Regions from separate parts of the Methylomarinum roseum genome, predicted to be linked through region 1. Evidence: riboswitches for the same ligand, from Rfam matches in the RefSeq annotation. Region 1 holds a riboswitch; the other holds the start of a gene.
The links. Region 1 has a riboswitch for cobalamin ahead of Q9L42_RS02270 (TonB-dependent receptor domain-containing protein). Riboswitches for the same ligand answer to the same signal wherever they lie in the genome.

Region 1 (12,265 bases):
GCTTTCCGGTCGAAACGAATCAACAGGCTTCCGGTTCGCACATTTTCTTGTAATTCAGTAATCGCTGCGATGTTCGATAACTCGGTTTTCAACTGATCGAGCCTGTCGTGATCACGCAAATTTTTATCGCGAACTCTTATACGCCCCGGTATCGATGAAACTATTTTGCTCATTTTTCTCATATCTTGTGTGGTTTAAGATATAAGTATATTACTATAATATTATATCTAGCAACACTGCTTACAATTTTAAGAGAACCAAACGCGCCACTGTTTGTCGCGAAAGATGACATGGCGGCCGGCCGATGCCTTCGGGTCTATGTGCGCTATAACCGTTGGTGTCATAAGGGCGCCTGGTCGAAAGCCTTAGAAGCCGTGAGTAATGACCCCGATTTTGAGTATTTAATGGAGGATGAAAGTATTATTGTTCGAGTTCCGCTTTTTTAGGCTGTATTGGCGGGTCAACCTGGTCGTTAGGTCTTGCGGTTTAGGTTATCAGACTTGTGTTTTTATCGCTATGAGGCGCATAATTTTGTCGTTCCCATTGAATCAACCGGAGATAGCTCATGGGTAGATATGATGAGCCAACGAGAAAAACTCCATGGCCCTTTTTCATCGGCCTGGTGGCCGTTGTAGTCGCCGTCGTCGCGCTGTTGATGGTTCGCGACGACGGGGAAGACAGGCCGCGCGAAGAAAACCGCGAGTTGGTGTTGCCGGAGGCCGAGATGAAGCCTGAACAGGCGGCGTCCGGCTTGCCTGATGAGCGGCTTTCCGCCGATCGTCGCCCCCCCTTTGAGGCTGCCGATCGGGAGGACGTCGCGATCCCTCCAACGCCGGAAAAGGCTGAAGCTTTGCCGGCGCTGGAGGACAGCGATGCATTGTTTCGCCGGGAAATGTTGGCTTTGTCTGGCGGTTTTGCCGATCAATTGCAGGAAGAGCTGCTGATCCGTAAATATCTATGGGTCATCAATGACTTTTCTCAAGGCCAGCGGCTTGCTAAGCATATGAGCTTTCTAGCGTTGCAGCAGCCGTTCGTCGCGGAAAAAGACGAACAAGGACTGTTCATCGCCGAGCGCAGTTACCGGCGTTATGACCGTTTGGCGCGCGCTTTTGCGGCTATCGACGTTGAAGCCGCGATGAATAGTTATCAGAAATTGCGCCCCCTGTTGCAGCAGGTCTATCAGGAATTCGCCTATCCGCAACACTATCAGTTGGAGGATCTGTTCAAAAAAGCGGCCGCCGAGATGATCGCGGCGCCGGCAATAGATGGACGGGTCGCATTGGTCAGGAAGTCGGTGCGTTATCAATTCGCCGATCAGGACTTGGAAGCATTGAGTCCGGTGCAGAAGCAGATGTTGAGAATGGGGCCCGAAAATACCCGGATCATTCAGCAAAAATTAAGGGAACTGGTTCAGGCGTTGGTTGCTTTGCAAGGCGAATGAGATGGAATGTCGGGTTAGCCTGGGTAACCCGACATATCAGTAGTGACTGAAAGTCGGCGAAGCGCCGGAAATGTTCGCTTATCAGGCCTTCGGCAATTCGCTTTCCGGGGTCGATGTCGTCAATTGTTTGAAGAATTGAACCAGGCCGAACAGGCCTGCGCTATAGATCAAGGTGTATTTCAGATAAGGCGGATAATACATCATCACGCGGCTGCTGTATTCGACCCAGTTGTTATCAGGGTATCTGCCTGACAGCAGATAGAAGCTGCCGTTGGAAATCAAAAACGCCACCGATACCGATGCGACCAGTATGCCGAAATGTAATGCCAGATGGGACGCTTTGCGATCGGAAAATTGTTTGCAGTAGCGGCCGCCAAACCATAGTGCGGCGTAGCATGGAATCAAAAAGACATAAGCGGGCGAGACACAATAGTCGCTGACGCCAAAATGACTGATGGCGACATAATCGAGTAAACCAGCCTCCAACAGCAAGGCGATGAACAGCGTGATGCCGCCGAACCATAAGCCCCCCAGGAAAAACACCGCCAGAGAGGCATCGGGCAGGGATACGGTGTCGCCGAAATGATGAATGCGGGTGGCCGCCATGACGACCATTAGGGCGAAAGCCCCTGGTTTGAGTTGTGCAGGAAGTAGTTTGCTCAGCATGGTGTTTCCTCTGTGATTAGATTAATGAATCCGGGTTAAATTTTTCGCCATCCGTGGCCTGACGGTTCAGTTATTATAATGGATGGAAACAAAAAAGTTTCTATCCGCGGTGTTATAAGTATCGGTCAGTTGATACTGTTTATCCAGCAGATTATTCAGTTTGGCGCTGACTCGCCAGTTCTGGTTGAAATGGTACGCGGCTCTGAGGGCGACGGTGACGAAGCCATGAATCTTCGTATTGTTACGGGTATCGTCGAAACTGTCGCCGCGCGCTAATATCGTTGCGCCGACATCGAGCGCATCGAATGAACGGGATAAATCGTAATTCAGAATTTTTTCGGCTCGGCGCGGCAGTCTCTTGTTGGTGATGCGGTCTTTCGGACTCAAAAGCTGAAAGCCGACTTTGTTATGCCAACCGAAAATCTCCGCGCCTATGTCGGTTTCGATGCCGTCGATTTGCGCCTTATCGATATTTTGCGGCGGCCAGCTGGCGATCAGGTTGTCGATATTGGTGTGGTAGGCGCGCACTTCCCAGGTCAACCAATCGTGGTTTCCCGCCAAACCGACTTCGAACGTCGTCGATTCTTCCGGCTGTAAATTGGGATTGCCGCCGCCGAAGCCGGTATCCGGCCAGAACAACTCATTAAAGGTAGGTGCCTTGAAAGCATTGCCGAAGCTGGCGAAGGCGCTGAGGCCGTGATTCCAGTTGAAACGCCAGCCGAAGCTGCCGGTCACATAGTCTCCGAAGGCTTCGTTTTCGTCCCAGCGCACCGAGGCATTGAGGTAGTGACGGTCGAACAAACGGCTGTGTAGTTCGGCGAACACACCGGCATCATAGCGTTCAGTCTCGGTAAAATGAGTGCTACTGTCGACTTCATCGAAACGGTAATCGGCGCCGATGATTAATTGATGGTCTTCGGCCAATTGCAGTTCATTGAGCCAACTGGCGTTCCAGCGAGTGGAATCGAAATGACTGTAAAAAGAGCCGTCGGGAGCGAAGTTATCGTTGTCATCACGGCTTTGTCCTAGCCGGAACGTTGCATGCCAGATATCGGTGATATCGAGTGCGCCGGACAGGCCGACCAACTGATTGACGAATTCCGTTTTATCGGGGGTGCCGTCGAAGTCGGTTCTGCCCTCGCTGCGCATGTAAAAGGCTTCCACTTCGGCGTTATTGTCGAATCGATAACCGAGTTTGGCGTTCAAGCCGGTGTTGTAGTAACCGTCATCGTCCGGATGATCGATCGCAAAAAAACCCGTCGTAGGTTTGCGGGCATCGAAGCCCTGGGTATTGATATGCGAGGCCGATAAGCTATACCAGGCGTTACGCCATTTGCCGCTGATAGAGCCCGAAGTTTCCAAGGTGGCGTAATTGCCGCCGCCGGCATCCAGTGTGATATTGGGTTTTTCTTGTTGTTTGCCTTGGCGGGTGAATATCTGGATGACGCCGCCGATGGCCTCGGAGCCGTATAAACTGGAATGCGGGCCGCGGATGATTTCCACCCGTTCGATTTGATCGATGGGCAAGTATTGAAACGGAGTTGTTCCCGTGGTCACCGAGCCGACTTTGATGCCGTCTATCAACACCAGGACATGATCGGAATTGGTGCCGCGCATGAAAATACTGGTGTTTTTACCCATCCCGCCATTTTGAACCATATCGATGCCGGTGGCGCGTTGCAATAGTTCCGGCAGGCTGTTGACTTGATATTGTTCGATATCGGCGCGAGTATAAGTCACCGTCGCTGCCGAAAGTTGGTTAACCGGGGTGTCGGTACGCGTGGCCGTGACCACATAGTTGGGAAGGTTGACCGATTCGTCGGCCGTTGCCGGGTTCAATCCGGCCAATAACAACGAGCTGTATACAAATTTATGCATAGAATCCTCTGCGCCGCCCGCGCAAACGAAAGCTGAATGAATTGCAGAGGAAGGAAGTAGGAAAAGACAACAGATGATTGCCCGTTTCGTTAACAGCCCTCCGCTGCACCGAGATACTTTCAGGCAGGTCTCCGGGCTCATAAGTGGCGGAAGCCAGAACAGTCGCCTTCCCATATCATCGATACAGTGGCCTATGACCGCTCTTTTACTTATCTACCGTTGCGGGGGCAGCGCCGGCATTGTTATCGAATAACGCACCGGCTTCCCTTTTAAGCCTTGGCAAAGTCACAAGGCACCAGAAAGCAGGGCGCCGATTATACGGAGTTATTGTTGTTAGTCAACAACAATCGCCACAGGCCAGCAATTCATCAGTTTGAGTATTTTTGCGGGGTTTAGGGCATGGGGTGTGTCTGTCGAGGAGCGCCGTAAACCCATCCATGGGGGCTTGACGGCAGCATCCTTGCTGCCGACATCCTCGCCAAACACACCCCATGCCCTTTTTGAACGCCAAAGTGGGAATTGCTGGCCACAGGCGCTCGTTATCCCCAATAACTGTGGATAACTCTGTTAACAAACGCTGAAGTTTTCATAAAAACCATTGATAATTAAAGCTTGTTGTTAATCCGGCTAAAAATTATACAGATGATTTTTTGCAAAAAACGCGCTTTTTGCTATCTTTCTTTGGGCCGAAAGGCATTAATATTTCATTGATACGAGCTCTGCCCTGGATGAAGGATCGCTCAGGGCAACTTGCTTACTTTTCTTTTGATCCATCGGACCGATCTCTTTGCATTGCTGTTTGTTACCGTTAATGCCCCACGTTAATATAACCGGCGTCGGAACAGCCAGCCGGCCGACGCCAGGCAAAGCAGGCCGATCAGCGCCATCGGCCAATACTGGTTTAGCAGGCTTGCCGTATCGGCGCCTTGCAGGAACACCGCCCTGACGATGACCAGAAAATATCGCAGGGGGTTGATAAGTGTCAGTGTCTGCACCCAAGGCGGCATATTGGCGATCGGGGTGGCGTAACCGGACAAAATGACCGCCGGCACGATGAACAGAAAGCCGCCCAGTAAGCCTTGTTGCTGAGTCACCGCCAATGATGAAATCATCAGGCCGATGCCGATGACGGCGAAGACGAATAAGGTTATTCCCAGATAAAGCGCTGCGATGCTGCCTAATAACGGCACTTCAAACCAAACGACCGTCATGGCGATGATGAACGATGCTTCGAGCAAGCCGATCAGCAAGCCAGGAATCGCTTTACCGATCAATATCTCCAACGGCGTCAACGGAGTCACCAGCAACTGATCGAAGGTTCCCTGTTCGCGTTCCCTAGCGACCGATAACGCCGTGACAATCACGGTGACCACTAGGGTCAACAGGCCGACGATGCCCGGCACGATAAACCAGCGGCTTACAAGATTGGGGTTAAACCAGGCCCTGATTTCCAGCCTAGCCGGCGGCTGCGTTAAGCCATGTTCTCTGATCCAGGATAAATTGAAATCGCTGATTATGCTCTGGACATAGCCCAGGGCAATCTGAGCGGTATTGGAGTTGCGCCCGTCCAACAGCACCTGCACCTTCGCGTTTCGTTGCGCGCTCAGTAAATCACGGCTGAAATGCTCGCCGATATGCACGATTAGTAGCGCTGTCTTATGGTCCAGGGTATCGGCGATTTGGTCATGGCGAGTGATGTACAGCACCTGCTCGAAGGCGGGCGCGCCCTGAAAGCGGGCCACCAGGTCCCGGGAAGCTTCGCCGGAATCTTCGTTATAGATCGCCAGCGGTATTTTATTCAAATCGTAGGTGGCGGCATAGCCGAATACGAACATCTGAATCAGCGGCGGCCCGATCAATACAAAACGGCTTTTCTTGTCCTTGAGCAGATTCAAAAACTCCTTGATTAACAGGGCGCAAATTCGGCTCCACATACTTACTCCAAACGTCTTGGCGCCCGCGATAACGCCAACGCGAAAAATATCATGGCCATCAGCAAGAGCGCCAAGGCATTGGGAAGGATGATGCTCCAGACATTGCCGGCGAGAAAAACCGTCTGCAGGATCGCGACAAAATAACGGGCCGCGACCAAATAAGTAAACGCCTGTATCGGCGCCGGCATGCTGCTGATGTCGAATATAAAACCGGACAGGATGAAGGCCGGCAGGAAGGTCACGATAATCGCCACTTGACCGGCGACAAACTGGTTTTTAGCGGTAATGGAAATCACCAAACCCATGCCCAGCGCCACCAGCAGAAACAGGGTGCCGGTCAATAGCAGCACCCACAGCGAACCCTGCAGCGGCACTCGAAACAACCATACCGCCATTGCGATCGACAACAGCATGCCGCCCATGCCCAGGATATAATAGGGTATCAATTTACCCAACAACACCTCCCTGACGCTGGCTGGAGTTGCGATCAAGGCTTCCATCGTGCCGCGCTCCCATTCTCTGGCGACCACCAGGGCGGTGAGCAAGGCGCCGATCAGGGTCATGATGACGGCGATCAACCCTGGCACCAAAAAACTGCGGCTGCGCAAGGCGCTGTTATACCAGATGCGCTGTTCGACCCATACCGGCAGACTCGCCTGTTGTCCGTGTTGTTCGGCATATTGGGTTAGCCAGTTATTCCAGACCCCCTGTACATAACCTGAAACCAGCCGTGCGGTATTGGCATCGACGCCATCGAGTATCAGTTGAATCGAAGCCGGGGCGCGGCGGCCATGCAACTGGCGGTCGAAATCGGGGCGGATGCGAATGATGGCGTTGATCTTGCGGGTCTGCAGCGCAAGTCGCGCCTGTTTGATATCGGCAAAATAGGTGGCGTTGAAATAATCGGAAGCCTCGAATCCGGAGGTGAAACTGCGGGTTGCCGGCGATATCTTTTCGACGACCAGTCCGATCGGCACATTGCGGGCATCCAGCGATACCCCGTAGCCGAACAGCAACAATAAAAAAACCGGCATCACGAAGGCGATCGCCAGACTACTGGGGTCGCGCCGGATTTGTAGAAATTCCTTCCGAATCAGTCCTGTTAAGCGTAAATAGCGTGCAGACATGGTGTTTAAGCGCTTGCGTTCGTCGCTTCAAGTAAACGGATGAAAGCCTCTTCCATGCTGACGGCAGCCGAACATTCACTCCCGTGACTCTGTTGTTTGATTTCGAGCGGCGTTCCAGACGCCAGGATCTCGCCTTCGCAGAGTATCAACAAGCGGTCGCAATATTCCGCCTCTTCCATGAAATGAGTCGTGACCAGTATCGTCACGCCTTGCGCCGCCAAATCGTTGATGCGATGCCAGAATTCACGCCGAGCCAGCGGGTCGATGCCGGAGGTCGGTTCATCGAGAAACAGTATGTCGGGTTCATGCATCAACGCGCAGGCCAACGCCAAGCGCTGCTGATAACCTAAAGGCAGCTCGCCGCTGCTGGAATCGACGAAGGGGCTCAAGTCGAACTGTTGCAGCGCCCAGTCAATCCGGGCTCGGCGTTTTTGCCGGGATAGACCGTAGGCCTGACTGAAAAAATCGAGATTTTGCCGCACACTGAGTTGGCCGTATAGCGAGAACTTCTGTGACATATAACCCAGCCGCGACCGGGCGCGGGCGGCCGCTCGACGCAAATCGACGCCTGCGACGCGCAATTGACCGCCGCTGGGTGGCAACAGACCGCAAAGCATGCGAAAGGTCGTCGTTTTACCGGCGCCGTTGGCGCCCAGCAGGCCGAAAATTTCGCCCTGACGCACATTGAAAGACAGTTTTTTGACGGCTTGAAAGGAGCCGAACCAGCGATCCGCTGAGACGACGTCGATGACCGCTTCGCCACCATTCTGCGCCACAAAATCGTTTCCGGGATAAGCGCCGCTTGCCGATAATGCGCCGCCATCACGCCGCTGCCGCAACAGCATCACGAACACATCTTCCAGCCTGGGAGGCGCCGGTTCGATCTTTAGCTCAGCCGCGTCGGCGGCAAGCGTCGTTCCAACGGCTTGTGCATCGTCACCGATCACGACTCGAACCCCTTCACCCTGTATCGAGGCATCGATGATGCCGGGTGTTGCGGCCAGTTTGCGTTGAAGCTGTCGTTTGGACTGAGTTTTACTGGTCACGATAAAGCAGCGGCCGGCCGCCTTAGCGTGATACTGCGCCGGCGCCCCTTGCATCAATATCTGTCCTTGATCCAGCAACACCACATCACTGCAGCGCTCCGCCTCGTCCATATAGGCCGTGCTCAACAGCACGGTTGCTCCGGTTGCGCCGATTAATTCATCGATGATATGCCAAAGTTCACGCCGGGAAACCGGGTCGACACCGACCGAAGGTTCGTCCAGCAGCAGTAAACGCGGCCGATTGACCAGCGTACAGGCCAGGCCGAGTTTCTGCTTCATGCCGCCGGAGAGTTGTCCGGCCAGCCGGGAGCCGAATTTCGCCAAGCCGGTCATTTGGGTCAGTTCGGCGAAGCGACTGTCTCGTTCGGCGGCCTCGATACCGTGCAGATCGGCGTAAAGCGTCAGGTTCTCTTGAACGCTGAGATCTTCGTAGAGTCCGAAACGCTGCGGCATATAGCCGCTGAGTTTATGCAACTCGGTCGGGTTGATGGCGCTATCGTGTTCGAAAACCGTAATGTTGCCGGTATCCGGCAGCAATAGGCCGGCGGCCAATCGCAACAGCGTCGTCTTGCCGGCGCCGTCCGGGCCGAGCAAGGCTGTGACGCTGCCTGTTCGTAGTCGTAACGAGATGTCGCGCAAGGCCGGGGGGGCGGCGCCAAACGCCTTGCTGACGCCTTGCAACCTTAACGGCGCTGGCGTTTCGTTCATCGTTACGCCCCCGTACAGTGTTGCCTGCCCGTTACATCGGGCTGTATCAGCTTAATCGACACCGTCACCGGCATACCCAGGCGAAGTTGATGTTTGGGGTTGCAGGCGTACACGCGCACCTGATAGACGAGACTGGTTCTGAGTTCGACGGTTTCGACGGCTTTCGGCGTGAATTCGGCGGTCGGCGAAATATAGCCGACCCAACCTTGATAGGCTTGATCGGGAAAACTGTCCGAACGAATCTCGGCGACCATGCCCGGGCGCAGTTTGCCCAAATCCGTTTCCGAGGCGTAGACCCTGGCCCAAACCGGATCGGTCAGGGCTAAGGTAAACACCGGCGTTTGCGCATCCGCCATGTCGCCCGGCTCGAGCATGCGGTTCTGGATGACGCCGTCGTCCGGCGCATAAAGATGGGCGTCCTGCCAGATTTTTTTGGCCAACTTCAAGGCCGTTTGTTCGACTCTTAACGACGCGCGGGCCGCCTCAATATCTTCCTGGCGCGGACCGATGACGGTGAGCGCATGCAGTTCTCTCAACGCCTGCAGTTTTTCCCGGGCCGAATCCAGTTCCGAACGAGCGCGATCGGCGGCTTCAATCGACGCCAGCTTTTTTCGACTTAGCGTCTGTAGGCGTTTCAGCTCCTTGCCGGCGAAGTCGACTTCCGCTTCAGCCGCCTTGACGTCGGCGCGTGCTTTGGCGATTTCTTCGGGCCGGGAACCGTTGAGCAGCCGGTTCATAACCTGTTGTTGCTGAGCCAGACGCGCGGCGGCGCTGTCGATGGCGTATTGGAAGCGCTGCAGGTCCTGGATCGCCAGTAGTTGTCCCTGCTTGACGCGTTCGCCTTCCTGAACGACGATTTGCTCGATATGCTCCGGGTCGTGAAAGCTTAAATTAACCTGGCGGATATCGATGTTGCCGTACAGGGTCAATCGGTCTGGATCGGGCTGACCCGAGTGACGATAAAACCAGCCGGCCAAGACAGCGGAAATAAACAGCATCGCTGGCGCTATGAGCTTCTTTTTTTTCATAATGGATCGCCGGAAGAATTTCTATCTGGGTTATCTCGCGGACTTAAGCAAAATGTACACGATTTATCGTTAGCGCAGCTGAAATATTTGCTGGCAACGGTCCTGGTTCCGCTTATTTAAGCGAGGCGTTGGCTAAAAAAGCCAATGTTGCGTTGCGAACATTGTAGAATAGGGCGATGTTTAGATGGCGTAGTTTAGCAGGTCTCGGCAAACACGCCATCGCGTTTTTGAATATAGCTGCGGCAGGCATCGACGCATTCCGCCTTAGTGGCATAAGGACCGCTGATCATGTCGACCGTGTAAAACCACCAACCTCGTTCGTTAACGTAATAACGGTCCTGCGGTTTGAACAGTGGATTTACAGGTTTGCGGAATTTTGCTTTCATGATGCTATTTTAACCCGGAAATCTGTTTTGGCTTCTATGCCCGCTTCCTAAGCAGTAATTCCCAGTTTGGCGGTCAAAAAGGGCATGGGGTGTGTTTGGCGAGGATGTCGGCAGCAAGGATGCGGCCGTCAAGCCCCTAGGGATGGGTTTACGGCGCTCCTCGACAGACACACCCCATGCCCTAAACACAGCAAGAATGCTCAAATATGGGAATTGCTACTTCCTAAGGTTCGGCGTTGGCGCGATGTTTGACCGTGGTTTTTTAAGTTTTAACGGATAATATGCTGAATTTTAAAAATATATCCTTGCGTCGCGGTACCCGGGTGCTGTTTCGCGAGGCTTCTTTGATCATCCATAAAGGCCAGAAAGTCGGTTTGACCGGCGCCAATGGCGTCGGCAAGTCCAGTTTATTCGCGATGCTGCGTAATGAACTGCACGCCGATGAAGGTGAATTCTCGATGCCGCCTAATCTGGAAATCGCCCATGTCGCCCAGGAAACGCCGGCGCTGGACTGTGCGGCGATCGATTATGTGATCGATGGAGACCAGGAATTAAGGCGGCTGCAACGGCAATTAAAACAGGCCGAGCTGGACGGCGACGGCATCAAGTTGGCGGAACTGCATGGCGCGTTGGAGCATATCGGCGGCTATACCGCCGAGGCCCGGGCCTCGAGACTGATGAAAGGGCTGGGGTTTTCCGCCGAACAGGAAAATCATCCGGTCAATTCCTTTTCCGGCGGCTGGCGCATGCGTTTGAATTTGGCTCAGGCGCTGATGTGCCGTTCCGATGTGTTGTTATTGGACGAACCGACCAACCACCTGGATCTGGATGCGGTGATTTGGTTGCAGGATTGGTTGACAAAATATCCGGGCACCTTGTTGTTGATCTCTCATGACCGTGACTTTCTCGATGCGATTACCGATCATATCGTGCATATCGAGCAAAACAAGGCCGAGATCTATACCGGCAATTATTCCGCTTTTGAACGCATGCGAGCGGAAAAGCTGGCCCAGCAACAATCCGCTTATCAGCGTCAGCAGCGAGAAATCGCCCATATTCAGAGTTTCGTTAACCGTTTCAAGGCCAAGGCGACCAAGGCTAAACAGGCGCAAAGCCGAATCAAATCGTTGGAACGCATGGAGTTGATTGCGCAGGCCCATGTCGATTCGCCGTTCGGCTTCACCTTTGCCAAACCGGAAAAACTGCCGAATCCGTTGCTGAAAATTGACGAGGCGACCATCGGTTATGGCGACAACATCATTATCAATCAAGCTTCATTGTCGATTTCACCGGGCGACCGGATCGGTCTGCTGGGGCCGAATGGGGCCGGAAAATCCAGCCTAATCAAGGTGCTAGCCGGAGAAATGACGGCGCTTGGCGGAGAGGTGCAGACGGCCGAGGCGCTGAATATCGGCTATTTTGCCCAGCATCAATTGGAGCAGCTGCGGCTGGAGGAAAGTCCATTATGGCACCTGCAAAAACTGGATAACCAGGCGACCGAAAAGGACTTGCGCAATTTCCTCGGCGGCTTCGACTTCAGGGGCGATAAGGTCAACGATCCGGTCGGACCGTTCTCGGGCGGCGAAAAAGCCCGGTTGGTGCTGGCTCTGCTGGTCTATCAGAACCCCAACTTATTATTGCTGGACGAACCGACCAATCACCTAGACCTGGAAATGCGTCATGCATTGAGCGTGGCCTTGCAGGAATACGAAGGGGCGATAGTGCTGGTCTCGCATGATCGCCATTTATTGCGTTCGGTGACGGATCAATTGATACTGGTCGCCGATGGCGCGGCCGAACCGTTTGACGGCGACCTGGACGATTACCGCAATTGGCTGTCGGAACGGAAACGAGAGCCGGACGAAGCGGTCACCGAGACACAGCCCGCCGTTTCTCGCAAGGATCAGCGCAAACAAGAGGCGGAACGCCGTAAACGCCTGAAACCGCTGATGGATGCCTTGAAAAAGGCCGAGCAGCAGGTGGAACGGTATCACCGGCAACAACAACAATTGGAACAGCAACTGGCCGACCCGACGGTTTACGATGATGAC
Region 2 (12,265 bases), 1.6 Mb from region 1:
ATTAGTCATATTCGCATCCGGGGCCGTGATGAAAAATCAGCTCATCCACCGGCGCGCCGCCGAGCAAATGCTGCTCTATGATACGGTCGAGATTGGCTTCGGTGACGTTGTAATACCAAACGCCATCTGGCTGCACGCAGACGATAGGCCCCGCCTTGCAGGTGGCGAAACAAGCCGTGCGGGTGCGTTTCACCCGTAACGCGCCCTTATCCAGACCCGCCGCCTTGAACTTTGCGCCCAGGCTGTCGAACAAGGCCTGAGATTCGCCGTTTTGCGTACAACGAGGACCGGTGCAGACCAGCAAATGGCGTTTGTAATCGCCCAGCTTGGGTTTTTCGGGAATAGTCGTGTCATTCATCGTTTTTCTCTTGTTCGGAAATATCGTCTTCTGTAAAGCTTGGCGTTTGACCGAATTGTTCGATGGCTTGCTGGAAGCACTCAAGAGCATTCTGGTCGAATTGACCGCCCGCTTTGACCAGCAGCAACGAACAAATCGCTTCTCCGTGAGCGTCTAGCAAATACATTCCCCGTTGTTTGTCGCCCTGACTGAAAAACCAGGCGCTGGCGATGCGGCCGGTATCGACATGCAAATGGCAATGCTTGTTGGTTAAATTCAGCCATGAATCCTTCCGGGTCAGGTTTTGCGCTTCCAACAGGATTTCGGCGATGGCGCCATGACTGCGCACCACGGCCCGCAGTCGCCCCCAATTCCGTGCGGTAACCAGCACGTCTTCCAGCTGATCGTCAGCTATTGGCCGGGCCAGCATCGTTCCAGCATCATCTTCTTCTCCGGCTTTCGCGACAGCCGCCACTATTTCGCCCAACGGCGCGTCGAAATGCGCGGCGACGTCGCGAAGGTTCGCCTCCGGATGCTCGCCAATATGACGGCGCACGCAGGCATGCCAGCCGTTAAGCCCCATACTCAGCGAACGGCCCGCCTGCTCGCCGTTTTTGGTGTCGCCTGTAAGGGTGTCATATTTATTGGCATAGCCGCGCGGCGTCACCATCAAGCCTTCGCGAACGAAGGTGCTGCTGTTGCCGATCAATACCGTGCATAGCATGCCGATCTCGCAATCGGCCATATGCGCCAATGTCGTCATCTGAATAGACTGACGCCGCCGGTAGCCGGATTTGACGATCGCCACCGGCGTCTCCGGCCGGCGATGCAACAGCAAGATCCGTTGCGCCTCGACGATCTGCCCGGTGCGGCGGCCGCTTTTCGGGTTGTACAGCCCGACGACGAAATCTGCCCGAGCCGCGGCTTCCAACCGGCGGGCGATGGTCGGCCACGGCGTCAGCAAATCGGATAACGAGATCGAACAAAAGTCGTGCGTCAGCGGCGCGCCGACCAGCGCCGCGCAAGCATTCAAGGCCGTCGCGCCGGGAATGACTTCGACGCTTAATTCGCTATCCGGCGTCCAGCCGGCCTGGAACAAGACTTCGTAGGTCGGTCCCGCCATGCCGTAAACCCCGATGTCGCCCGACGACACCAGTGCGACCGTTTTACCCAATCGGGCATGTTCGTAAGCCTCGATGCTGCGATCCAGCTCTTCGGTCATGCCTTTACGGATCACTTCCTTGCCGTCAAGCAGGTCCTGCACCAATTTGATGTAAGTGGAATAACCGATCACCACATCCGCTTCGGCGATGGCGTCGAGGGCGCGTTGGCTCATATGCTCCGGCGCGCCGGGGCCGAAACCTACCAATAAAATTTTGCCTTTGTTCATCAGTCTCTCATGTTGACTATCGAAACCGTGGCGTTTTTACCGTCCTCGCCGCGGTATTTGTGTTTTTCCAGTAATAAGGCCGACATAGTCGCATTGGCCGCCAACAGCGCGGCCGCTTCAGCGACTGCGGGCGTGCCCATGTATTTGCGCACGGTTTCCGACGGATTCGGCACATCGACTTGCGCCAGTTGTTGCGCGCTGAAAAATTGCAAGGGCCAGCCGTGCCGCTGCGCCAGCTGTAAAATCGCGGCCTCGTCGTTTTTCTTGTCGATGGTCGCCAGGCCGGCAACGGCGCGCTTGTCCAAACCCGCCAGAACCAAAGCCTGGTCGACCGCGCTCTGCAAAGTAGCTGGCGAGGTATCGCGATCGCAGCCCAGACCCAGTATGACTTTCATCAGTTCTGATCCAGCGGCGGGCGATAAACCACCAGACGTTCGGCGAGTTTTTCCCAGCATCCGGGCTCGATGTCGCGACGGGTAACCCATAGCACGGCGCGATAATGGTCGAGATCGACCTGTTCAAAACTATCGAACACATGGATATTGCCGGGCAGCGGCGTCGGCCGCGACCACCAGTTCTTGGCGCCGGCCTCCTGCACGAAGGCAACCGGCTCTTCGTTGACGACATGCGCCGATACGCGGGTGATGTTGATTTTCGGCGCCTCGACCCGCCAGCCCAATTCCCGGCCCAGAATATCCACCGGGATGGTTTTGCCGACATCGGACGCCGTGGTCAATACGGCTTGCGCATCCAACAGCGCCGCCAACCGTTCGGCAAAGGCGTTGGCCCCGCCGACATGGCCGGACAACACCGGAATCACGAATTTCCCGGCATCGTCGATGACGACCACGCCGGGATCTTCATCCTTGGATTTAAGGTGCGGTGCAACAAGCCTGACCACCGCGCCCAGCGAAATGAACAGCACCAACTGATCGTAGTTTTCAAACAGCCTGCCGATATTCGTGCGCAAGGCGCCTGGCAATACTTCGATGGGATTGGCGATAGCCGGCAAATCGGCGGCGAATTTTTCCGAAACCGCCAAATGGGATTCGGGTAAGTGCGCGGCCAGGTCCAGGGCTTGCGAAAGGCCGTGTTTGGTGATCGCGACCAGGGCGATACGGGGTTCGGACAGTGAATTCATGATAGTATTTAGCTCGTTGTGGTTTTCTTGCGGCAGCCGCGAATCAGTTCGCCACGCCGCCGGTGCGGATTGCGGATCAGCAGCAAGGACAAATAGTTGACCTTTGCGCCGCGCAGATGCTCGATATCGCGCTCGACCCGTTCCTCCGGCGCGCCGGCCTTTTCGACGAAGGCCGCTTGCGCCAGCAGATTGCGGCGCTGCAATAAATCGATGATGTCGTCCAATAACGGTTTGACTTTCAGCAAGATCAGCGTGTCGAAATCGTCCAGCAAACGTTCGATCATGCCGATGCCATAACCGGCCGGAATGATCGCGACGGTCTCGTCGGTATCGGCCAGCGGCATCGCCACGCGCGCGGCGGCGGCGTTGAAAGACGACACGCCGGGTACGGTTTCTATCGCGACGGCGGCTTCCAAAGCCTCTACGGTGCGGGCCAGATGGCCGAAAGTCGAATAGGTGGAGGCGTCGCCCTCGACCAGAAACAGCACGTCCCGACCGCTGTGCAGATGCGCCAATACGGTTTCGGCGGCGCGCAGCCAGTAGCCGGCCAAAATCTCGGTATCGTGGGTCATCGGAAAGATCAACGCCGACTGTTGCGGCGGCAGGGCTAAGCCGCCGCGCAAGGCGATTTGCAAGGCATGGCTGTCGGCGCCCTTGCGCCGGACAGGATAAGTCCAGCAGCAATCTCGTCGCTGCAACAATTCCCAGGAGCGGCGGGTTATCAGGCCGGGATCGCCGGGCCCCAGCGAGACGCCGAACAGACGCCCTGGTGTACGCTCATTCATCGTTTGTTTCCTGTGGCGCACCGGATTGCGCGCAAACGATCCAGATCGGGTTTTCGGCTTGCAAGCGGTGCATGTGCAAAATCGGTTTGCTGCGTGCGGCTTGCAGCTGCACCACATCCCAGTCGGCGCCGGCCGCTTTCAACGCCTCTGTGGCCGTGGCCAGGTTTTCCAGCGTTGCGAAGTTCATGACCAACTGGCCGCCTTCGCGCAAACGATTCAGACATAGTGCAATCAGCTCGCGCAATTCGCCGCCGGAGCCGCCGATGAATACCGCATCGGGATCGGGCCAGCTTTCCAGGCCATCCGGCGCGCGGCCGTGGCGCAGCGTGTAGTTGCTGACTTGCAGACTGCTGCGGTTGGCCGACACGATGGCCACGTCTTCGGCGTTTTTCTCGCTGGCGTAGACATGGCCTTGCGGGCATAACCGCGCGGCCTCCAGGCCGACCGAACCGGAACCGGCGCCGATATCCCAGACGACGCTGTCGGGCTTGAGCGCCATTCGCGCCAATGAGACGGCGCGCACTTCGCGTTTGGTGATCAGGCCTTTATCGGGCTTGCGTTGTCGATAGCGCCGGTCCGGCAGGCCGAACAGCGCTTCTTGTTTAACAGGCTTGCGCCGGATCAGCACGATATTGGGGTCGGCGAAACGGCGGCCGGCGGCCTCGTCGACCGACAGCCAACCCGAGTTAGCTTCTTCGGCTTGCATCAGTTGGGCGGCCACCGCGATGTCGTAATCTTCGGTCAGTTCTTCCCGTTGCAACATACGGGCGATGCGGTCCGGGGTGTTGTCAGGGCTGGTCAACACCGCCGTCAACGGCGATTGCCGCAATAGTTGCAACAATCCGTACAAACCATGCCGGGCATCGGCGCCGCAAATCCATTCGCCGGCATCGCGGCTATGCACCGAACCGATGCGCACCTCTTGCCAGGCCAGCCCCAAACGCGCGCAGGCCAATTGCAGCATGGACAGGTTGGGTAGAATTTGTAGGCGTTCGCGGCCGAGTTTGTCGATCAGAAAATGGGCGATGCCGTGACATAAGGGATCGCCGGTCGCGACGACCACGACTTTTTTGCCGGTTTGTTGTGCCTCAGCTATCCACAATGGCACGCGGCTTAATTGACCGGTCAGGTCGCGGCGTTCGGCGCTTGGCGCTATTACATCGGTCAACAAAGCCAATAATCGCGATCCGCCGATCACGACTTCGGCCTGCTGCAGATACGCCAAGGCGTCGGCCGTCAGACTGCGGCTGCCGTTGTCCAATACGCCGATGATTCGGCAGGGTTCCATCATCTCAAAGTTCTCCTGCGACTTCGGCCAACTTGTTGCCGTCGAAATCGCACATCAATATGCGTAAATGAAATTGTCCGGCATAGCGCTCGCGTAACGTGGCGATGACGCGCCGGCCCAATGCCCGATAAAACGGATCGATCAAGCCCAATTCCTCCATGCGCTCACTGGCGTAACGGGCCATTTCCGATTGCCGAATCTCGTTGCAAACGGCCGGAGGAGCGCCAATCTCGGCGGCGATGTTCGCCAACAGATCGGTATTGACCGCGCTGCGGTTGGCATGGGTGATGGTTTCGCCTTGGGCAATCTTGGTCAGCTTGCCGACCATACCGCCGATCACCACGTGGCGAATCCCGCATTTGACTACGGTGTCCAGCGCGTATTTCAGGAAATCGCCCATCTGCACGAAGCAGGCCGGAGCCAGTTCGGGTAATTCGCGCATCGTGAACTTTTCGGTGCGGCCGCCGGTGGTCAATACCACGACAGCCTGGCCCTGATTGGCGGCCACTTCGATGCCTTGAATCACGCTGGCCCGAAACGCGGCCGTCGAATAAGGATGAACGATGCCGGTCGTACCCAGAATCGAAATCCCGCCGACTATGCCCAGACGATCATTCAGCGTTTTTTTCGCCAATTCTTCGCCACCCGGCACCGAAATGGTCACTTCCAGGCCCCTTTGTCGCAGCAACGGTCCTGCGGCGGCGCGGACGTTGGCTTCGATATTGCGGCGCGGCGCCGGATTGATCGCCGGTCCGCCGACTTCCAAACCCAAGCCTTGCATCGTCACCGTGCCGACCCCATCCCCGCCTTTCAAAATCACGGTATTCGCTGGTTCGGGAAGCAGGCGCAGGTCGGCGGTCAGCGGGGCCTTGTCGGTGACGTCCGGGTCGTCGCCGGCATCCTTGATGACCACCGCATGCGCCGATAGGCCATCGCAGAATGCATCGCTGACGCTAAACCATACCCGTTGCCCATTCGGCAACTCGCATTCGACTGTTTCCGGCACGCTGCCGGTTAATAGCCCCAACGCCGCGGCCCGCGCCGCCGCTGCGGAGCAGGCGCCGGTGGTATAGCCTTTGCGAGTGCCTTTGCGTTTACGTTCCACGCGCCGCTTCAGCCTATGCCGCTTGTTGCGCTTCGGCCAAGGCCAGCAAGGCGTGGATGGCGGCCACCACTAGTGTCGATCCGCCCTTGCGGCCATCGATGACGATCCAGGGGATGGTTTCGGTTTCGGTTTCGCTGAGCTGCGCCTTGGATTCGGCCGCCGAAACGAAACCGACCGGCATGCCGATGACCAGGGCCGGCCGCAGCTTTTCCTCCCGCACCATGCGCACCACTTCCAGCAAGGCGGTCGGCGCATTGCCGATCGCGACGATGCCGCCATCCAGCAAATTCAGGCGTTGCGCCTTGCGCATCGCCTGCACGGCGCGCGTGCTGTTTTCGGCTTTGGCCTGGGCGATGACGTCTTCGTCGGCGATGAACTGATGAGTGGTGACATTAAAATGATTCAGGCGCGGCGTAGAGAGGCCGACGCAAATCATTTCTACGTCGGCCACTATCGGCGCACCGCTTAATAGCGCTTGCACCCCGGCTGCCACAGCCTGCGGCGCAAATTGGGTCAAACCGTTGAATTCGAAATCGGCCGTGGCATGGATCATCCGGCGGACCACTTGCCATTCCTCGGTCGAATAGCCATGCGGGCCGGCTTCGGCATCGACGATGGCAAAGGAGTCGTGTTCGATTTGACGACCGGCATGGGTCAGTTGTTCGGTGACGATGTTTTTCATAAGGCGTTTTCAAGCATGGTGATGATGACCGTGACCATGATCGGCGGCGAATTCGCGATATTTACAGCCGTCGCATTCCATCATCATTGGTTGGGTGTTGGAAGTGGCTTCCTCTATGCGTTGATCCAGCAGTTCGTAAATTTCGTCCTCGAAACCCAGATAATCGCCGAGGGCAAAGTTAACTTGCGGATACTGGCTTTGCAGCCGCTCCATCTGACGGCGTATGCGTTCGATCAAGGTGCCGGTGAACAGATAAAACGGCAACACCACGATCTGCCGCATCTCTTGCCTGATCTGGCGCTGCACTACCGATTCCAAGCGCGGATGGGTGATGCCGGTAAAGGCGATATCGACCAGATCATGATCGCTTTCTTCGTACAGCCAGCGCGCGATTTTGGCGACTTCGCCGTTAGCGACCCGATCCGACGAACCGCGCCCCAACACGATGACGCCGGTATTGCGCGGGTCCGGCGCGTCCAAGGCATGCATCGCTTTGCTTAGATTGCGTTTCATCGCGGTCAGGATTTCCTCGCATGCGCTCAGGTGCCGGCAATAGATGAACTCGACAGCCGGATAGCGCAAACGGGCATGTTCGATATGCTCGGGGATTTCCATCTTGACGTGGCCGGCGGCATTTAGAATCAACGGCACGACGACGACCTGGCCGCCGCGTTGCGCCGCTTTATCCAGGCCCTCGTCCAACAGCACGTCGGCAAATTCTATGAAGCAGACTTCGATATGGCGTTGCGGTTGGCGTTTTCGCCATTCGTCGGCAAAGGCCAGAATTTCCAGATTGCCGGAGGCTTCGCGCGAGCCGTGGCCGACCAATAAAACGGTTTGTGTTTGTAAGTTTGAATTCATGTTTTCGTGGCCTTGCGGAAGCGATGCGAAAAACCGGCATCGTAGAGTTTGGAATGCTGAATCTCGGGCCAATAACGAGCGCCGAGCGCCGGGCTGGCGATGATCATCGCCTGGCTGTTAATCTTTTCGGCGCGGCAACGCTCCCGAATGTCTTGCAAGGTGCCGCGCACGATTTTCTCCTCGCCGGGCCAACTGGCTTTTTGCACCACCAGCATCGGCGCAGTCTCGGGCCAGCCTGCGGCCAGCAAGGCTCTCTGCACCTCGGCCAACAGCGTAATCGACAAGAAAAGACATAAGGTGCTGCGGTGCGCAGCCAGAGCTTCCAGTTCTTCGCCGGCCGGCATCGGTGTGCGCCCGGCGACTCGGCTCAAGATCACGGTTTGCGTGACTTCCGGCAGCGTCAAGGTTTCGCCGGCCGCAGCCGCCGATGCCAATGCCGAAGAAACGCCGGGCACTACCGCCCAGTCGATGCCGGCTTGATCCAGCGGCCGTACCATTTCGGTCAACGCGCCGTAAAGACAGGGGTCGCCGGTTTGCAGCCGGATGACGGTTTCATGTTGCCCGGCCTGCTCGATCAACCATGCGGTGATGTCGCCCAGCGTCATGTCTTTGGAATCTCGAATCAGACATCCGGCAGGGGCGTATAAGGTGGCCGCTTCATTAACCAAAGAGCCGGCAAACAACACCGCACCGGCTTGGGCCAATAAGCGTTGACCTTTGACGGTAATCAGTTCGGGGTCGCCTGGACCGGCGCCGACAAACCAGACTTTAGCCATGTGCGCTCTCCCGTGCCGGCGAAAGCGGATCTTGCTTTTTCGGCTCGAAACGAATCGCCAACGCCGCCGACAAGCCGCCCAAGGCCAGCCAGAACAGCAAATTGCCGAGACTGGTCGCCTGTACGAATTGCGCTTCCAATGCTGCCGGCGCCAGACTTGTCGCGATGGCCGGTTGCGGTGCGCCTATCGCATGTGGGAGGAATATCAGCAAAGCGCCGGCCCATTTTAAGACCTTATGGTTTTGCAGAAACAACAGTCCCAGGCCGGCTGCCGTCGCGCAAACCGTCGCCAACCACCAATATTGGCGGGCGACTAACTCGGCGGACTCGGCGCCGGGCAATTCCGGCGGCAGTCCCAAGCTTGGGGCTAGGAAAAACACCGCATATCCCGCCAAGCCCCATGCAAGGCCATTAGTCCAGCGCGAAGGCTTCCGCAAGCAATAGGCGCCCGTCAACATCGAGGCGAAACCGATGGCCATAAGGATGTTGCCGCTGACCGTCGCCAGCGTTCGTTGCCAGCCGTCCTCGGGCTGCCAGGCTTCGTCTAGGTGTTCATGACCGGCAATGGCGTCCGCTGATAAATCGGATGCCGACGACAGGGTTGTTTCAAAGGTCTCGGCTTGCAGAATCAACGGCGTAACCCATAGAATTTGAATCAGGGATAACAATATCGCCGCCGCAATTCCGGAAATGCCGGCAGACAACAGTAGTGATTTCGACATGCTCATCAGTGGCAAGGAAAACCGGTGGCGTGGCGGGTGTCGTGAGTCGTATTGTGTACTTCGGCAAGCGGCTTAAAACCAACGGCCAGCACCATGGATGCGCCGAACAGTATCATGGATACGCCAGAGATAATGCGCGCATCGAGCGCGGCAGCCAAAGTGGAAAACGTGGATTGAAAAAACATGTCAGTCTCCTCGAACAAAGTGGATTTCGGGAGCAGACTGGATAGGAAAATGACGCGTACAGAGACGGATTTCGAGAAGGTCTCCTGCCTGCGCTCTCCCACCGAGAGTCAGCAACCATAATTAGATCAGGCCGGTCTTCTGGCTCACCGTCATTTGAAATCGTCCACCTTCCCACACAAAACGCGCAGTGGCATCAGGACGAATCATCAGGCTTACAGCAGCGGGGGCTGCGCCGGACTCGATAGATAACTATCTCACCGGACTTCCCGTTTAACTTCGGCACACATATGCGGACCGAAGCACCTTATCGTTTAGCCAGTATAAATCATACGTGGTAAAAATGGCTACGTTTTTTGTTAATCCTCCTAAATTTTGTACTATCAAATGCCTTGAAGGCATATAAGAGGGGGTGTTACGAAAAATGAAGCCGACGTTTGTGGAACAATAGGCTCAATGTCATAAGGGTCGCAGCGCCGGCATAAGGTTAAGGGACGAACCAGTTTCGCCTTTTACGATGTTCGGCGCCTCATTGCCGAGGCCTCGCTCAGTGTGGATTTTGATAGGATTTACCACAAACCAGCCAATCCCACGAAAAATTCGCTGGTCGAGGTGCTGTTACGCATGGTGGCTTGATGAATTTTTAGAAAACTTCAGCTAGTTAGTGCCTGACCGAAAATTGATTATCCCTAAAATAATCAATGGGATATAATGAATTCCGGGAAATGAGTTTGCAGCCCAAAATCACGATTGTTGCGTTGCTCAATCCGTAAGGTACTGATTTTGGGTGAGCGCCGCCATAAAAATTTACGAAAACCAGAAATCTTCGTCCGTTGAAATCCTATGCGCACCGTCAAGAATCCGCAAATGAGCCTCGGTCAGGTCGATATTGCCGACATCGAGATTAACCTCAAATCCAGAGACGACATCCCGCAACTGCTGCTAGGGTTGCAGTACATCTATACCACGCCCGAACTGCGCGACCGTGTGTTCGCCATCCTCGAGCAGGTTATCCCCTACCGAAGCGGTCAGGGCCTTAGCGAAGCAGAGCGTCAGCAACCCGCTGACCCAGGGCGCGGTCGGCCCGGCCTGGAACAATGGAAAATTCTAGTGCTGGGCGTTTTGCGTCTGGGCCTGAATACCGACTATGACCGCATCCATGAACTGGCCAACCACCACAATACCATTCGACAGATGCTGGGCCATAGCGACTGGTGTGACGACACGAAGTATTCTCTCCAGCGCATCAAAGACAATCTGAGGCTGTTCACCCCGGAACTGTTCGATCAAATCAACCAGGAAGTGGTCAGAGCCGGCCATGCCCTGGTAAAAAAAAAGCCAAACGCTGGGCCAACCGTCCGCAGTGACTCGACTGCCGCCGCGACGGTCGACCACAGCGATAAACTGAGAGGACGGTGCGATTCCTTTGTGGTCGAAACCGACGTCCATTTTCCGACCGACATCAACCTGCTGTATGATGCGATCCGCAAAGCCATTGAAGAGAGTCATACGCTGGCGAAACACTATGACCTGCCGGACTGGCGCCAATACCGGCACAACATCCGGCGACTCAAACAACAGTACCGAAGAGCTCAACAGCTCAAACGCTCCACCAGCCAGGATGAAAACAAACAAGCCGTACGGGAACAAGCCATCCAACAGGCTCATCAGACCTACCTGGACCTGGCGAGCGCCTACCTGGGCAAATCCGAGCGCACCTTAAAACAAGTCCTGGACCGTGGCGCCCTGGCCGATGAAACGCAGCCGTTGCAATCCTACCAGGCCTATGCCCGCCTGCTGCTGGACCAAATTGAGCGCCGCGTCATACGCAGCGAGACCATCCCTCATGCCGAAAAGATCTTCTCCGTGTTTGAACCGCACACCGAATGGATCAGCAAAGGCAAAGCAGGCGTCCCGGTTGAGTTGGGTTTAAGGGTCTGCGTGATGGAGGACCACCATCGCTTCGTTCTTCACCACCTAGTGATGGAAAAGCAAACCGATGACAAAGTCGCCGTCGACATGGTCACCGAAACGCGCCGGCGCTTCCCCGAACTGACCGTGACCAGCTTCGACAAAGGCTTTCACAGCCCGGCTAACCAAAAGGAACTGAAAAATCATCTGGAACAGGTGGTTTTGCCCAAAAAAGGCCGACTCAGCGCCGCGGATCAAGCGCGGGAAGGCAGCAATGCTTTTAAACAACTACGCCACCAACACTCCGCCGTGGAATCGGCCATCAATGCCCTGGAGCATAACGGCTTGGATATCTGCCCCGACCACGGCCTCTATGGCTTCAAACGCTATGTCGCACTGGCGGTCGTCTCGCGCAATATCAAACGGTTGGGCGCCATCCTGCGTCAGCAGGCGCAGGCGAAAGAAAAACGCAAGCGCGGCCCCTACCAACAAGCGGCCTGAACAATACCATCGGAGTGAGAAAAGGCTCACTACAGGATAGTTGCGTCCGCAGACCGGTGAATGGCCCGCTAATGAAGAAATCAGACGAGTCAGCGATGGATTTTTTCCGGAAAATGGCCTGGGCTGATCAAAATGAGTGTGGCAAAAGTTGGGTATCGGTTGAAAAAAAGGCTTTTTCTGTCAGACACTAGTTACATTAAAGCCGCTTTATTTTTGTCAGTGCAATGAAAGTCTTTCAACCAACAAACCATTGATGACGGCAAAGATTATCAGATATAAACACAGCACCCACGTATAGGTCACGCCAAAATAATGGATCATTAACGGCAGCAACGGCGGTTTTATCGCCCGACTACAGAGAAAAGTCGCGATCAGCGCCTCTCGCATTCCTTTTTGCCGCAGTTCGCTCAATAGGGCGTACCAGGCATAGATCGGTCCCATTGAGACGATACCTCCGATCACTGCCATTCCCCAACCTTGGAGACCACTCTGTTTGCCCAAATAACGGCTGATTCGTTTAGGATCGACCACGAGATTGGCGATAAGCAGCAGTAAAAAAATCAGTCCTAATACGGGTATCAACT

Region 2: linked by a shared signal. The riboswitch ahead of Q9L42_RS14770 (CbtB domain-containing protein) and the one ahead of Q9L42_RS02270 (TonB-dependent receptor domain-containing protein) in region 1 are both predicted to bind cobalamin.

The regions. Positions count from the first base shown of each region.
Region 1 is NZ_CP157743.1:388,475-400,739, reverse strand. Features, by position in the region: gene Q9L42_RS02285 (HMA2 domain-containing protein) at 1-173, opposite strand, end outside; gene Q9L42_RS02280 (DUF3014 domain-containing protein) at 566-1,441, shown strand; gene Q9L42_RS02275 (hypothetical protein) at 1,523-2,107, opposite strand; gene Q9L42_RS02270 (TonB-dependent receptor domain-containing protein) at 2,174-3,985, opposite strand; cobalamin riboswitch at 4,091-4,300, opposite strand; gene Q9L42_RS02265 (ABC transporter permease) at 4,807-5,919, opposite strand; gene Q9L42_RS02260 (ABC transporter permease) at 5,922-7,046, opposite strand; gene Q9L42_RS02255 (ATP-binding cassette domain-containing protein) at 7,052-8,800, opposite strand; gene Q9L42_RS02250 (efflux RND transporter periplasmic adaptor subunit) at 8,803-9,828, opposite strand; gene Q9L42_RS02245 (hypothetical protein) at 10,023-10,214, opposite strand; gene Q9L42_RS02240 (ATP-binding cassette domain-containing protein) at 10,496-12,265, shown strand, end outside.
Region 2 is NZ_CP157743.1:3,219,017-3,231,281, reverse strand. Features, by position in the region: gene Q9L42_RS14825 ((2Fe-2S) ferredoxin domain-containing protein) at 2-358, opposite strand; gene cobJ (precorrin-3B C(17)-methyltransferase) at 351-1,727, opposite strand; gene Q9L42_RS14815 (cobalamin biosynthesis protein) at 1,727-2,122, opposite strand; gene Q9L42_RS14810 (cobalamin biosynthesis central domain-containing protein) at 2,122-2,868, opposite strand; gene cobI (precorrin-2 C(20)-methyltransferase) at 2,877-3,653, opposite strand; gene cbiE (precorrin-6y C5,15-methyltransferase (decarboxylating) subunit CbiE) at 3,646-4,944, opposite strand; gene Q9L42_RS14795 (cobalt-precorrin-5B (C(1))-methyltransferase) at 4,946-6,046, opposite strand; gene Q9L42_RS14790 (precorrin-8X methylmutase) at 6,060-6,728, opposite strand; gene Q9L42_RS14785 (sirohydrochlorin chelatase) at 6,738-7,589, opposite strand; gene cobM (precorrin-4 C(11)-methyltransferase) at 7,586-8,365, opposite strand; gene Q9L42_RS14775 (CbtA family protein) at 8,358-9,086, opposite strand; gene Q9L42_RS14770 (CbtB domain-containing protein) at 9,092-9,271, opposite strand; cobalamin riboswitch at 9,384-9,594, opposite strand; gene Q9L42_RS14765 (ISNCY family transposase) at 10,113-11,681, shown strand; gene Q9L42_RS14760 (hypothetical protein) at 11,898-12,265, opposite strand, start outside.